Regions from separate parts of the Lactococcus sp. EKM203L genome, predicted to be linked through region 1. Evidence: predicted binding sites of a transcription regulator. Region 1 holds the regulator's gene; the other holds the start of a gene.
The links. The regulator CtsR, encoded in region 1, represses protease genes until heat stress. The targets are predictions, from matches to a motif close to TTGGTCAAAAAAGGTCAAANA.

Region 1 (7,127 bases):
GAGTTCTTCAAGGTAGTCAACTTGTTCAGAAGCTGAAAGTTTTTTACCGCCTTCACCTTCGAATTTAGTGTAGTCGTAAACACCGTTTTCGTAGAATTCTGATGATGCACAGTCGAAACCGATCATAACGCCATCTTCACCAGCTTTGTAACCAGCTGCTTCGATTGCTTTAAGGATAGTTTCTACACCGTCTTCAGTTCCGTCGAATTTAGGAGCGAATCCACCTTCGTCACCGACAGCTGTTTCAAGTCCACGAGCTTTAAGAATTTTCTTAAGAGCGTGGAAGATTTCAGCACCCCAACGAAGCGCTTCTTTGAATGTAGGTGCACCAACTGGTACGATCATGAATTCTTGGAAAGCGATTGGAGCGTCTGAGTGAGAACCACCATTGATGATGTTCATCATTGGAGTTGGCAATACTTTAGCGTTGAATCCGCCAAGGTAGTTGTAAAGTGGAACACCAAGTTCATCAGCAGCAGCACGAGCAGCAGCGATAGAAACACCAAGGATAGCGTTAGCTCCCAATTTACCTTTGTTTTCAGTACCGTCAAGAGCGATCATTGCACGGTCAATAGCTTGTTGGTCAGTAACTTCATAACCGATGATAGCTTCAGCGATGATGTTGTTTACGTTGTCAACAGCTTTTTGAGTACCAAGTCCGTTGTAGCGAGATTTGTCGCCATCACGAAGTTCAACCGCTTCATGTTCACCAGTAGAAGCACCTGAAGGTACCATACCGCGACCGAATGCACCGTCTTCAGTGTAAACTTCAACTTCAAGTGTTGGGTTACCGCGTGAGTCAAGGACTTCGCGAGCATAAATATCAGTAATAATTGACATTTTAGTCTCCTTATTATTTTTAAGTGCGTCTGCACTCTTAATACATCTTTGATTTTACTATTTTTTGAAAGATTTTTCAAGTGAAAATCTTCGCAAAGCTAAACTTCAAAAGGTTTTGCGCTTACATTTTGAAGTTTTGTTATCTGAACATTAATAAAAAAGGATAGAAAAATCTATCCTTATTTTTTTATTCTGTTTCAATTAAACCATAACGACCATCTGTACGACGGTAAACGACATGGGTTCCGTTACTATCAGCATCTGTAAAGACGTAGAAATCATGTCCCAACATATCCATCTGAAGCACTGCTTCTTCGGCATCCATTGGTTTTAAAGCAACATGTTTAGTACGTACAATATCTACGTGATCCTCAGCAACTTCATCGGCTTTTTCTAATGGTGCAAACTCATCGCCAAAAGCTTGTCCTGTTGGGACAGCATTGCGTGGTTTACGGTTCATACGTGTCTTATATTTACGAATTTGACGTTCGAGTTTTTCTTCTACAAAATCAATGGAAGAATACATATCTTGTGAAGTATCTTCTGCACGTAAAGTGACATTTTTAGCTGGAAGAGTTACTTCAACTTTAGCTCGTTTTTCGCTGTAAACTTTAAGATTAACATAGGCTGTTACTTCATGACCATCGTTGAAATATTTATCAAGTTTTCCGATTTTATCTTCAACATAAGCGCGGATTGCATCAGTCACTTCGACGTTTTCGCCACGGATATTAAATTTGATCATAAGAGTACCTCTTCAACAGTTCTTTTGTTTCAATGAAGCCCTTAAACTTTTGGAATTTTCAGGACTTCTGAATCTTTTCGAACTGTCCTTTCCTTTATTTCTAATTTAATTATAACATGAAACAGCTTTCATCTCAAACAATTTGAGCGATTTTAATTTTTTTATTAGATGCCCCAATTGAAACATGATTACCTGCTTTGATTTCACCAGAGAGCAATTGTTCACTTAAAAGGTCTTCAACTTCTTTTTGAAGAGCCTTGCGGAGCGGACGTGCACCATATTCTGGGTCAAAACCTACCTCAGCAATTAATTTCACCGCTGACGGTGTGAGTTTAACATGAATATCTTGTTCTGCCAGACGTTTAATCAAAGATTTACTCATAATTTTAACAATTTGTTCAATCTCTTGACTTTCCAATGAGTGGAAAACAATATTTTCATCAATTCGATTAAGAAACTCAGGACGATAATGACGTTTAAGCTCTTCTAATATTCTTGATTTCATGGCTGAATAATCAGCTGTGATATTTTTAGCGCCAAAACCAACTGTCTTATCATCACGAAGAGCAGTCGCTCCCAAGTTTGAAGTCATGATAATAATTGTATTTCTGAAATCAACTTTACGACCTTTAGTATCAGTCACAAAGCCATCATCTAGAATTTGCAACATGATGTTGAAAACGTCAGGATGAGCTTTTTCGACTTCATCTAAAAGAACAACAGAATAAGGTTTATTACGAACGCGTTCTGTCAATTGACCACCCTCATCATAACCTACATACCCTGGAGGAGCTCCAATCAAGCGTGAAGTCGAATGTTTTTCCATGAATTCACTCATGTCAACACGAATCATATTATCTTCACTACCAAACACACTGTCAGCCAGTGCTTTAGCAAGTTCGGTTTTACCGACCCCTGTTGGTCCAAGGAACATGAAAGAACCCATTGGACGACGGCTGTCAGCAACACCGGAACGTGCCCGACGAATGGCTCTTGAAACGGCAGAAATAGCTTCTTCTTGTCCAATAACTCGTTTGTGTAATTCTTTTTCAAGATTGATTAAACGATCACTTTCAGACTTAGTCATTTGTGTGATTGGAACACCTGTCAGTGTTGAGGCAACAGCAACAACAGCTTGGTCAGTAACTTCTTGACGTTTATCTTCTTTTACTGAGAATTTATAAATCTTGTCAGCAATTTTTTCAACTGCTTTTTCTTTTGTACGAGACGCTTTGATATCAAGTTTAATGACAGCTTCTGATAATTCTTCTTGAGCTTCCGCTAATTCTTTTTCTAAATCAAGACGTTTTGTTTGTTGATTTTTGACAGAAATTTTCACTGCTGCTGCAGCTTCATCAAGTAAATCAATGGCTTTGTCAGGCAATTTTCGGCTAGTCATATAACGAACACTGAGCATTACAGCACTTTTAATGGCTTGGTCAGTAAATTTCACTTGATGATAGTCTTCAAATTTTTCACGTAAGCCTTGCAAAATAGCAATCGCTTCATCTGGACTTGGCTCATCAACATTTATTCTCGCCAAACGGCGTTCTAAAGCTTCATCTTTTTCAATATATTTTTGATATTCATGATAGGTTGTTGCTCCGACCATTTGAAAATCACCACGAGCAAGCGCTGGTTTCAAAATATTTGCGGCATCATTGACAGAATCTATACCGCCACCAGCACCGATGATTGTGTGTAATTCATCAATGAAAATAATGACATCTGGATCACTGCTAACTTCTTCAACAATAGCTGTCAAACGATCCTCAAATTCACCTCTAAATTTTGTCCCAGCAACAACAGTCGCCATATTCAAGGCCATAATTCGACTATTCATCAAACCAATTGGAACTTGACCATTGACAATTCTTTGAGCCAAACCTTCAATAATTGCTGATTTCCCAACACCGGGCTCTCCAACTAAGACAGGATTATTTTTTGTTCTGCGGCTGAGAATATGAATCAAACGGTCAATTTCAGCTTCTCGTCCAATCATTGGGTCAAGTTTACCCAAGCGAGCTTCTTCGGTTAAATCTGAGGATACAGAGTCTAACGTTGGCGTCGTTGAATTTTCTGCAACTCCCTTTGCCATCTTACGTTTTGACATTGGAGTCACAGCTTTTTTACTTTCTGGAACTTTGAGTCCAGTTCTTTTCTCAAGCTCTTTTCGCAAAGATACAATATTGATTTTTTGTAATTTCAGAAGTTGAAGACCAAATCCATCTTCTACTTGAAGTAGGGCATAAAGCAAGTGTTCTGTTCCAACGGCTTCTGAGTTATTATGAATTGCTAAAAAACTTGCCGCAGTCATCACTTCTTCTGCACGAGGTGAAAAACGTAAAGTTGAACGTTTGACCTTAACATGACTTGATAAATCCTCTAAATCAATCAGTAAGTCAGAAGAATCAACATTCATTCCAGCAAGGAGGCTGTATGCAATTGAACCTGAGGTCGTTGCCATTGCAGCCAGTAAATGAGCACTTTCAATGGTGCCATATTGATATTGGTGAGCATACTCTTCCGCTTTTTCTAAAATTCGGTCAAGCGTTGGTGTATATTTTATATTTTCAAATTTCATCGTCACGGTCCAATCTGTTTATTATACTTTTCATCATTATACCACGAGTAAAGGGACTAATGGCTCCGTCAGTAATGACTAACAAAAGTAGATTTCCCTCACGTTCTGTCAGTACTTTCTCATCAAAGAGAAGTTGAACGATATCATGGGCAGCTTTACTTGAGAGATTAGCTGGAACTTTCTGGTAAAGAGCCGTTAAGAATTCATGACGAGCAGAATATTGATACTTCACAATTTTGATGTATCCACCGCCACCACGTTTTGATTCCACATCAAAGCCTTTTGAGGCCGTAAATCGTGTTTTTATCACATAATTAATCTGACTCGGCACGACATCAAATTGATTGGCTAAGTCCGCTCGTTTAATTTCAATGACTTGTGCTTCTTCTAAAAGCTTTCTCAGATAAGCTTCGATAATATCTGATGTATTTTTTTGACCTGCCATCGCTCCATCCTTTCTTTCATCCATTTTCTAAATAATCTTTGACTATTACTGACTATTATACCTGAAAAATATTATTTTTACCAAAAATAGCAATTTTAACTTACTGACAGACTTAAGCGTTGAAAAGTAAAAAAACCGTTACTAACGGCTTTTTTACTTATTATATTCTAAAATAATTAGTCAACTTTTACAATTTTAACTGTCATTTCGCCAACTGGAAGTGGTACATTTACGATGTCTCCAATTTTTTTACCAATCAAAACTCGAGCAATTGGTGATTCATTAGAAATTTTTCCTGAAAATGGGTCAGCTTCAGCAGTACCAACAATTTGATAAGATTCTTCGTCAGTTTCGCCAACTTCAACAAAAGTTACGTTTTTACCAAGTGCTACTTCGTCTTTAGCAATTTTTGCGTTATCAACAATTTCAGCATAACGAATCATTGTTTCAACAGTTGAAATACGTCCTTCGATAAAGGCTTGTTCATCTTTAGCTGCTTCGTACTCTGAGTTTTCTGAAAGGTCACCATAGCTACGAGCAACTTTGATACGGTCAATGACTTCTGGACGTTTCACAAGTTTTAAATTTTCAAGTTCTAATTTTAATTTATCAAGCCCTTCTTGGGTCATTGGGAATGTTTTTTCCATTATATTTCTTTCCTTTTTTATAAACTTTTTTCTCTTTTAATCAAATCTAAATTAATGATAGCTTAGCTACTTATCTTATCATTCACATATTTTTGAACATTTGCATTTTGTTCATCTAAGTTTTTAGCAAAATAAACTTTCCCTGTTGTTACGTCAGCAACAAAGTATAAGTAGTCATTTTGAGCAGGATCAAGTACTGCTTTAATAGATGATAAACTTGGACTATCAACAGGACCAGGGCCAAATCCAGTATTTGCATACAAATTATATGGCGAATCTAGGTTGGTGTCAATATTAGCATCCTCTGAAAGACTTGTTTTTTCACCAAGTTTACCTTCGGCATAAAGAATTGACAGATTAGAACCCAAAGTCATTCCAGCATTCATACGATTATAGAAGGTTCCAGCAACATTTCGTCGATCATCATCATTGTTGGCTTCTTTTTCAACCAAAGCTGCTAAACTCAAAACTTCATTGACAGTCAAATTCTTTTGAGCAATTGTATCATAGTAAGGAGTGAGCTGAGTATTGGCTGCTTGAATCATATTTTCAATGACTGATTCAACTGTCGATGATTTTGTGTAATCATAAGTCGCTGGGAACAAGTAACCTTCTAACTGATATTTGATTCCTGAATCTTTTGTTGGCAAGCTTGCGAACAGTTTAGGATAAGCCTTAACCATTTTAGCGATAAAGGTTGGGTCTTGAACGGTTTTCATGAAGTCTGCTTCAGAAAATGGCGTTTTTGCATTCTTTTCATTGCTTCCACTATTAACTGTCACAGCTTTAGCAATTTGTGTTAGCGTATAGCCTTCAGGAACTAAAATTTTACCTAAAGTTGGAGCAACAGGTTTTTCTGTTCCGCCTTCTTCAAGTTTACTAGCAATTGTAGATAAGCTCATGTTTGGTGCAAGATTATAGTAACCGCTTTTAAACTCTGAATAATTTTTAAATTTTGTATAATACTGAAAAACCATTCCATTTTTAATAATGGATTGTCTTTGCAAAATTTCACCAATTTGCTTACTACTTGAACCAGCAGGAATATTGATTGACTTAGCTGTTGCATTCTTAGAATCCAAAGGTTGAATGCCAGATTTTACAAAGTTATAGCCATACCAACCAGTTCCTCCAACAACTAAAACTAAAAGAACAACAATCACAGCAATGATTTTTCCTGCTGTTACTTTTTTCTTTTTCTTATTTTTGTTCTTATTCTTATTTTTCTTGCTAGAAGAAGTTTTTTTAGAAGAACTGTTGGTTCTTCTTGAAGGTTGATGTTTAACCATTTTTTCTGATTCTTTTTTTTCTGAAAATTGTTCTTGTTCAACCTTTTCATCTTGAACTTTTGATTCACTTCTTGAAAATTGAGGAGGAATATCTTGGTTTTGAATTTCCTCAGAAACCACTCCATCTAAATTTTGACGCAATGAATCGCCTTCTTCTGAAAGGTTTTCATTTTCTACAAAAGGTTCTTCTTCGTTTTCATCCGCTGCTGGAAAATCAAAGACGGGAAGTTTGAAAGGCTCAAGATCAACTTTCCTTGGTTCGATTTTTCGCTCAGGTTCTTCTGAGTCACTCCTGCTGGGACGTTCGAAATCTTCAGGGTCTGGGAACTTAGTTTCTGCTTGTTTCGCTGCATTTTCTTCAAGTTGGCGAAGTATTTTTTCTTTAAAACTTCCTCGAGAAAATTCAGTTGTTTCTTTGTCCACCAAATTTTTTCTCCTTATGATTAGCTTTCGCTCAATAATAAAATTTTACTTTTCCTAATTGTAACCGTTCTTTTAATTTTTTACAAATAAAAAGAGAATATTCATAAAAGTGAGGCTGATGCCTCACTTTTATGTGTTTTAGTCTTCATCAGTA
Region 2 (7,127 bases), on a different contig from region 1:
GGCGTTCTAAAGAGAGTGCGCCAGATAAGTTTTCAGATTATGAAAAGGCGCATAAACTGCTTGAACATCTAAATTCATATTCTGGCACTCAGGTAGGGAATCCAGCATCGGCAGCCAAAGCATTTATCAAAGTTTCCAAACTTGAAAATCCACCAATGCACTATCTTATGGGCAAAGATGCTTACCAACTTTCTAAACAAGTTTTTGAAGAAGCTCTTGCCGAATTTAAAAAATATAAAGAAGATGCCAAGCATCTTGATTTTGGAGATGAAGATTATTGGAAATGATTTTTCCGAACAATTAACTTGAAAAAATTAAAAAAGTCCTATTAGGACTTTTTATTTCCAAACAATATAGATAGAATTAAAATATAATAAAAGAATCGATAGAGGGAAAAAATTATGTTTGGCAAAGAACAGACGCTTGATTTAATAGTGTTGAGGAAGAATTCGTCCAATGAAAATAGTTGGTGGCAACAACATCCAGATGACGAACGATCTCATTTAAATGAAGAATGTGGACTTTTCGGTGTTTGGGGACATCCTGATGCCGCTCGCCTGACCTATTTTGGACTTCATGCTCTCCAACATCGTGGGCAAGAAGGTGCAGGGATTTTGGTCAATAATAATGGCAAACTCAATCGTCATCGTGGTCTGGGTCTGGTCACAGAAGTTTTCCGTGATGAAAAAGATTTGGAAGAGCTGACAGGCTCAGCAGCCATCGGTCACGTCCGTTATGCCACGGCTGGTTCAGCGAATATCAATAATATTCAACCTTTCCAGTTTGAATTTCATGACGGAGCACTTGGGCTTGCCCACAATGGAAATTTAACCAACGCCCAATCATTGCGCTGTGAACTTGAAAAATCAGGGGCAATCTTCTCCAGTAATTCAGACACAGAAATCCTCATGCATTTGATTCGCCGTAGTCATCATCCAGAATTTATGGGCAGAGTCAAAGAAGCGCTCAATACGGTCAAAGGTGGCTTTGCCTATCTCATTATGACTGAAAACTCAATTGTCGCAGCCCTTGACCCTAATGGATTTCGACCACTCTCAATCGGAAAAATGAGCAATGGTGCGCTCGTTGTGGCCTCAGAAACCTGTGCTTTTGATGTCGTTGGCGCCACTTGGATTCAAGATGTTCAACCCGGTGAAATCATTGAAATTAATGATGACGGCATTCATGTGGACCAATTTACTGACAGCATCAACATGACCATTTGTTCAATGGAATACATCTATTTTGCCCGTCCTGACAGTAATATCGCTGGAGTTAATGTTCATACTGCCAGAAAACGTTCAGGAAAAATTTTAGCCCAAGAAGCCCAAATTGATGCTGATATTGTCATCGGTGTTCCTAATTCATCACTCAGTGCTGCTTCAGGCTACGCTGAAGAATCTGGCTTGCCTTACGAAATGGGCCTGATTAAAAATCAGTATGTGGCAAGAACCTTCATTCAACCAACTCAAGAACTTCGTGAACAAGGCGTTCGCATGAAATTGAGTGCTGTTCGAGGTGTTGTAGAAGGAAAACGCGTCATTATGGTTGATGATAGTATTGTGCGTGGGACAACCAGCCGTCGCATTGTCAAACTCCTCAAAGACGCAGGCGCCGCTGAAGTTCATGTGGCAATAGCCAGTCCCGCTCTCAAATATCCATGTTTTTATGGCATTGATATTCAAGATCGTGATGAACTCATCGCAGCTACACACACGACTGATGAAATCAAAGAAGCTATCGGAGCAGATAGTCTGACCTATCTCAGCCAGACAGGACTTGTCAAAGCGATTGGTCATGATAAACTTTGCTTGTCATATTTTGATGGCGAATATCCAACGCCGCTTTATGATTATGAAGCTGACTATTTGGAATCGTTAGCGAAAAATAGCGTGAAATAGAAAACTAGAGGATTCACTCTAGTTTTTTTAGCTAAATTCTAAAGCGATTATTTTAGATTACTCCTTTTAATATGTTAGGATAAGAAATAAAAGCAAGTGAGGTGAGCAAATGATTATTACAATAGTTGGAGGAACAGGACTAGTTGCCCAAGGTATTTTCAAAGAGCTTGCTCAAGTTGTGGATTATGAATTACACAGTTTATCAAGAAATGGTAAATCTAAAGATAATCTAGTTGAGCCAGTCCTCTATCATTCCGCTAATCTAAATGAAACCGGTGATTGGCAAGAACTTTTACAAAAATCAGATTGGGTGATTGATGCGGTAGGAATTCTATTTCCAAGTAAATCAAAGGGAACAACTTATGAAAAAAATAGTATTCAACCAGCAAAAATAATTATTGATACAATAGTTAACTCAGAAAATCAATGTCTTTTTATTTCGGCAAATGATGGTCCTTTTTTTATGAATGACTATATGAGAGCTAAAAAAGAAGTGGAGGCTTATGGTCAAAAACGTTTGAAATCAAGATTTGTTTCTGTTTTTCCAGGAATTGTCTATGATGCTTCACGAAAAAGCAGTTATTTTCCAGCACGCCTATTGGAACCACTCATAAAAATTCCAATTTTTTCTTTCTTAAAAAGTTATCGTCCAATTAAACGAAGTCAATTTGCTAAAGAGATTCATAAAATTATCGAAGGAAAAGAAAGTTCACTGACCTCTCGTATTAAATAAAAAACTCATGTTTAGACATGAGTTTTTCTAATTTACTTTGATTTTTTAAGAAGTGGAACTATTTTTGGATAAATAAGATAGGCGATGATAATTAAGATAATCAATGACGTAGCAATAAGATTCCATGATTTCATTAGTTCAATACTTCGAGCTGTAGGAATAGGGGTTGAAGTAATAACGAACAGGGTCTTGATAGATAAGCCGTTTTTCATGATGATGAGTGAACCTAAAAGCATCAACAAAAATTGGTGAAGAATACTTCCGATATTTTGAATGGTATATTTTACCCAGATCCGTTTATCTTCAACGATATTAATAGTACTTTCATAGTCTTGAGTTAAGCTTGAATTTAAACTTCCTTTGAATAAGCTAGTAAGGAATAAACCTAGAGCAAATAGAGGACTAAAAACAATCAAAAGTAAACCTAGAAAAATGCCGATTAAAGAGTAGGTTTTGACATTATTTCCAAGTAAATTTTTGACCTTAGAGGCAAAGACAATTCCTAAAACATAAGGAAGATAAAACTGTAAAAATAAATGCTGATGACCATAAAAACCAGCGACATACAAAGAACAAAAAAGAAATAAATAATTTCCCACTGCCCCATTAATAGCTGTCAAATATGATAATTTACGAGGGATATTTCTTTGAATTTTATTTTTGAAAAAATTCGTAGCGACAATATAGAGAGTGACCAAAAAGAAAAATCCGAAAATGAAATAATCAAATTCTAAACTATTGGCAAGTAATCGACTTGAACGTAATAGAAAGAGGCAAACAAAAAATAAAGCAAATAAAATAAGATATTTATATGAAGCTTTTTCTAAATCATTTGGATCAACTTTGTAATTGTCCAAATTTCCAACTAATTGGAAGGAGAGAAGATAAACTATTCCATAGAAGACAAAGAACAGGGGATATTTTAGAGAAGGGGATAAGACAAAAGAAAAGCCAAGGGCTAAAAATAAAAGTAAGCTAACTAAGGTTTTTCCTTTGATAAGCTGGTTAGTATTTTTTAGATAATAATTTACCGAAGTGTTTGACATCGGCAACCAAGCTGCACTCACTCCTAAAAGAATACCGGATAAAGTATAGAAAGGAAAGTAGAAAGAACCAATAAAACCAAGTAAGCAACCAAGTAAACCGGCATACAATGAAATTTTTAAAAGACTATAGCTGTTAATTCTTGTTTTTATTCCCCTTATAAAGAATACGCCAGTCATTCTGAAAGTATAAAAGAGCAAAAAAGGAAGGAGGGCAAGAAGCGAGGTTCCTTTTGCAATTTGAATAAAAATCATGAATGGAAGGACAATAATTGTATTACTTAATATTAAGAGGGCAGACTTTCCCAAAGAATTTAGATGTTGAGTCATTTTTCTCCTATCTTTTCTATTTTGACATCTAAATCCATTATAAGGCAAAGTGTATTAAAAAGACAGCTTCACTTTTTTTGATAAAAATCTAATAAGAGACTTCTTCCGTTTTTTTGTAAAACTAAAATATTAAATTGACAAAAAATTAACAAAAGAATATAATATTAGCAACATAATAATAACGCTTTCAAAGGAGGAAGTAAATTATGAAAAAAATATTATTGGCTATATTAATAGTTGGAACCACCATCGCTGTGGGATTTCGAGTGAGTGCCGATAGCCTGGTTTATCGTCTATATAATCATAATACCGGAGAGCATTTTTATACTACAAGTGCAACTGAACGAGATTTTGATATTAAGGTTGGTTGGACTGATGAAGGATTAGGTTGGGTAGCGCCAGATAAAGGGACAACGGTTTATCGGATTTATAATCCCAATGCTGTGGGTGGTGATCATTATTACACAAAAAGTAAGTATGAAGCGCAGTCTTTGGTAAATAAAGGCTGGAAGTGGGATAATCAAGGAAAAGCAGTTTTTTATTCAGGCGGAAATTTGCCGATATACGTTGCTTATAATCCCAATGCCCAATCTGGTGCCCATAACTACACTGGTAATTCAAATGAAGAAAATAACTTGATTAATATTGGTTGGAAATATAAAGCAGTCGCTTGGAATGCTGTCAGTTTGTCAGTAAATCCTTCAAATAATTCTTTGCAAGAACTCGCTGATGGGATGAATGCAGAAAGTTCAAACATTATTTCTGAAAGTGGAGGAATTTTTACTAAGGCAATCGTTACTGTCAGTGGTAATACACTCGTTATTACTTTTACACTTTCTCAAAATATGGGAGTGGTCAGTCCTGATGAAATAGTAGGAATGAAAAATAATTTAGCATCCCTATTTAATGAAAACGAATCTATTTTTAAAAGTATAGGTATTGCCAACCTTTCAGTTAGATATAATTTTAAAAATCCTGACGGAAGCTTAGCAGCAAGCATTGCTTATCCATGAAATAACTGATTTTACTTATAAATATTAAAACTACTGACAAAAAATTGTCAGTAGTTTTTGTATATAATAAAAGTCAAAAAAACGAATCAAAAAGTTTGACCATTACTGACCAAAGTATTATAATTAGAATGTAGTGAGAAAAAGATAATAATCACTACTAACTATGAAATCGAAATGAGGTGTTTTTATGGACATCGAAAAAATGACAACAACGATGCAAGAAGCACTTGGTTCAGCGCAACAAATTGCGCAAGTTCGTCATCACCAAGTGATTGAAGTTCCACATTTATGGCGAATTTTTGTTCAACCTAATAGTTTTGGGGCGAACTTTTATAAAGATTTAGGGATTGACCTAGATGACTTTACAAATTTAATTGAAAAAGAAATTGACAAAATTAATTCAGTAGAAGGTTCAAATATTACTTATGGTCAAAACCTAAGTCCAGATTTGTTCCAAATATTTACTGAAGCAGACAAAATTGCGCAAAAAAAGGGCGATGAATACTTATCAACTGAGATTATTCTCCTTGCCCTCTTTGAATTAAAACAAAATCCATTGACCAGTTATTTGGTTAGCCATGGACTAACAAAAGCAAAAGCGCAAGCTGCAATTGAAAAATTACGCGGAGGTGATAAAGTGACCAGTCAAAATGCAGAAGAAACATACAAAGCACTTGAAAAATATGGGGTAGATCTCGTTGCTCAAGTTAAATCAGGTAAACAAGATCCTGTCATTGGACGTGATGAAGAAATTCGTGATGTCATTCGAGTGCTTTCTCGTAAAACAAAAAATAACCCCGTTCTTATTGGTGAACCTGGGGTTGGTAAAACAGCCATTGTTGAAGGATTGGCACAAAGGATTGTCAGAAAAGACGTTCCTGAAAATCTGAAAGATAAAACAATCTTTTCACTTGATATGGGTGCCCTGATTGCAGGAGCGAAATATCGTGGTGAATTTGAAGAACGTTTGAAAGCAGTCCTTAATGAAGTGAAAAAATCAGATGGACAAATTATCCTCTTTATTGATGAACTTCATACGATTGTTGGTGCAGGTAAAACAGAAGGTTCAATGGACGCTGGGAACCTTTTAAAACCAATGCTTGCACGTGGTGAACTCCATTTGATTGGGGCAACTACCTTGGATGAATATCGTAAATACATGGAAACAGATAAAGCACTTGAACGTCGTTTCCAAAAGGTATTGGTTACTGAACCTACTGTTGAAGATACAATTTCAATCTTGCGTGGTCTAAAAGAACGTTTTGAAATTCACCATGGAGTGACCATTCATGATAATGCTTTAGTCGCAGCAGCAACCCTTTCAAATCGTTATATTACTGACCGATTTTTACCAGATAAAGCCATTGACTTGGTTGATGAAGCCAGTGCAACAATTCGTGTAGAAATGAATTCACTCCCAACTGAACTTGACCAAGCTAATCGTCGCTTGATGCAATTAGAAATTGAAGAAGCGGCCCTCAAAAAAGAACGAGATGATGCTTCTAAGAAACGTCTTGAAATTATACGTGGTGAAATTGCTGAACTTCGAGAAGAAAATAATCAACTCAAAGCTCAATGGGAAGCTGAGAAAAAAGAAGTGGGCAATATTTCTGAAAAACGAAATGAATTAGAACATGCTCGCCACGAATTGGAAGAAGCTCAAAATGAAGGAAACTTAGAAAAAGCAGCAGCCCTTCGTTATGGTAAAATTCCTGAAATTGAAAAAGAACTCAAAGCTATTGAAGAAAAAGCAAAATCAGATGATTTATCCTTAGTTCAAGAATCAGTCACTGAAGAACAAATCGCTGAAGTGGTTGGACGCATGACAGGTATTCCAATTACCAAATTGGTTGAAGGTGAACGTGAAAAATTACTTCACTTGCCAGAAACACTGCATCAAAGGGTCGTTGGACAAGATGAAGCTGTTGAAGCCGTATCTGATGCCATTATCCGTGCGCGTGCAGGAATTCAAGACCCTAATCGTCCACTTGGCTCATTCCTCTTCCTCGGTCCAACTGGGGTAGGTAAGACCGAACTCGCGAAAGCTTTGGCTGAAAATCTCTTTGATTCAGAAGAACATATGGTTCGGATTGACATGAGTGAATAT

Region 2: clpB (ATP-dependent chaperone ClpB) is a predicted target of CtsR. The motif match lies at 5,113-5,133, and genes of this name have one in related genera.

The regions. Positions count from the first base shown of each region.
Region 1 is NZ_JAALEQ010000006.1:59,482-66,608, forward strand. Features, by position in the region: gene eno (surface-displayed alpha-enolase) at 1-840, opposite strand, end outside; gene hpf (ribosome hibernation-promoting factor, HPF/YfiA family) at 1,028-1,585, opposite strand; gene HFD15_RS10270 (ATP-dependent Clp protease ATP-binding subunit) at 1,719-4,169, opposite strand; gene HFD15_RS10275 (CtsR family transcriptional regulator) at 4,159-4,614, opposite strand; gene greA (transcription elongation factor GreA) at 4,791-5,264, opposite strand; gene mltG (endolytic transglycosylase MltG) at 5,324-6,976, opposite strand; gene rpoE (DNA-directed RNA polymerase subunit delta) at 7,112-7,127, opposite strand, start outside.
Region 2 is NZ_JAALEQ010000001.1:533,233-540,359, forward strand. Features, by position in the region: gene HFD15_RS02805 (oxidoreductase) at 1-287, shown strand, start outside; gene purF (amidophosphoribosyltransferase) at 402-1,901, shown strand; gene HFD15_RS02815 (NADH dehydrogenase) at 2,011-2,634, shown strand; gene HFD15_RS02820 (hypothetical protein) at 2,667-4,007, opposite strand; gene HFD15_RS02825 (hypothetical protein) at 4,214-5,020, shown strand; gene clpB (ATP-dependent chaperone ClpB) at 5,208-7,127, shown strand, end outside.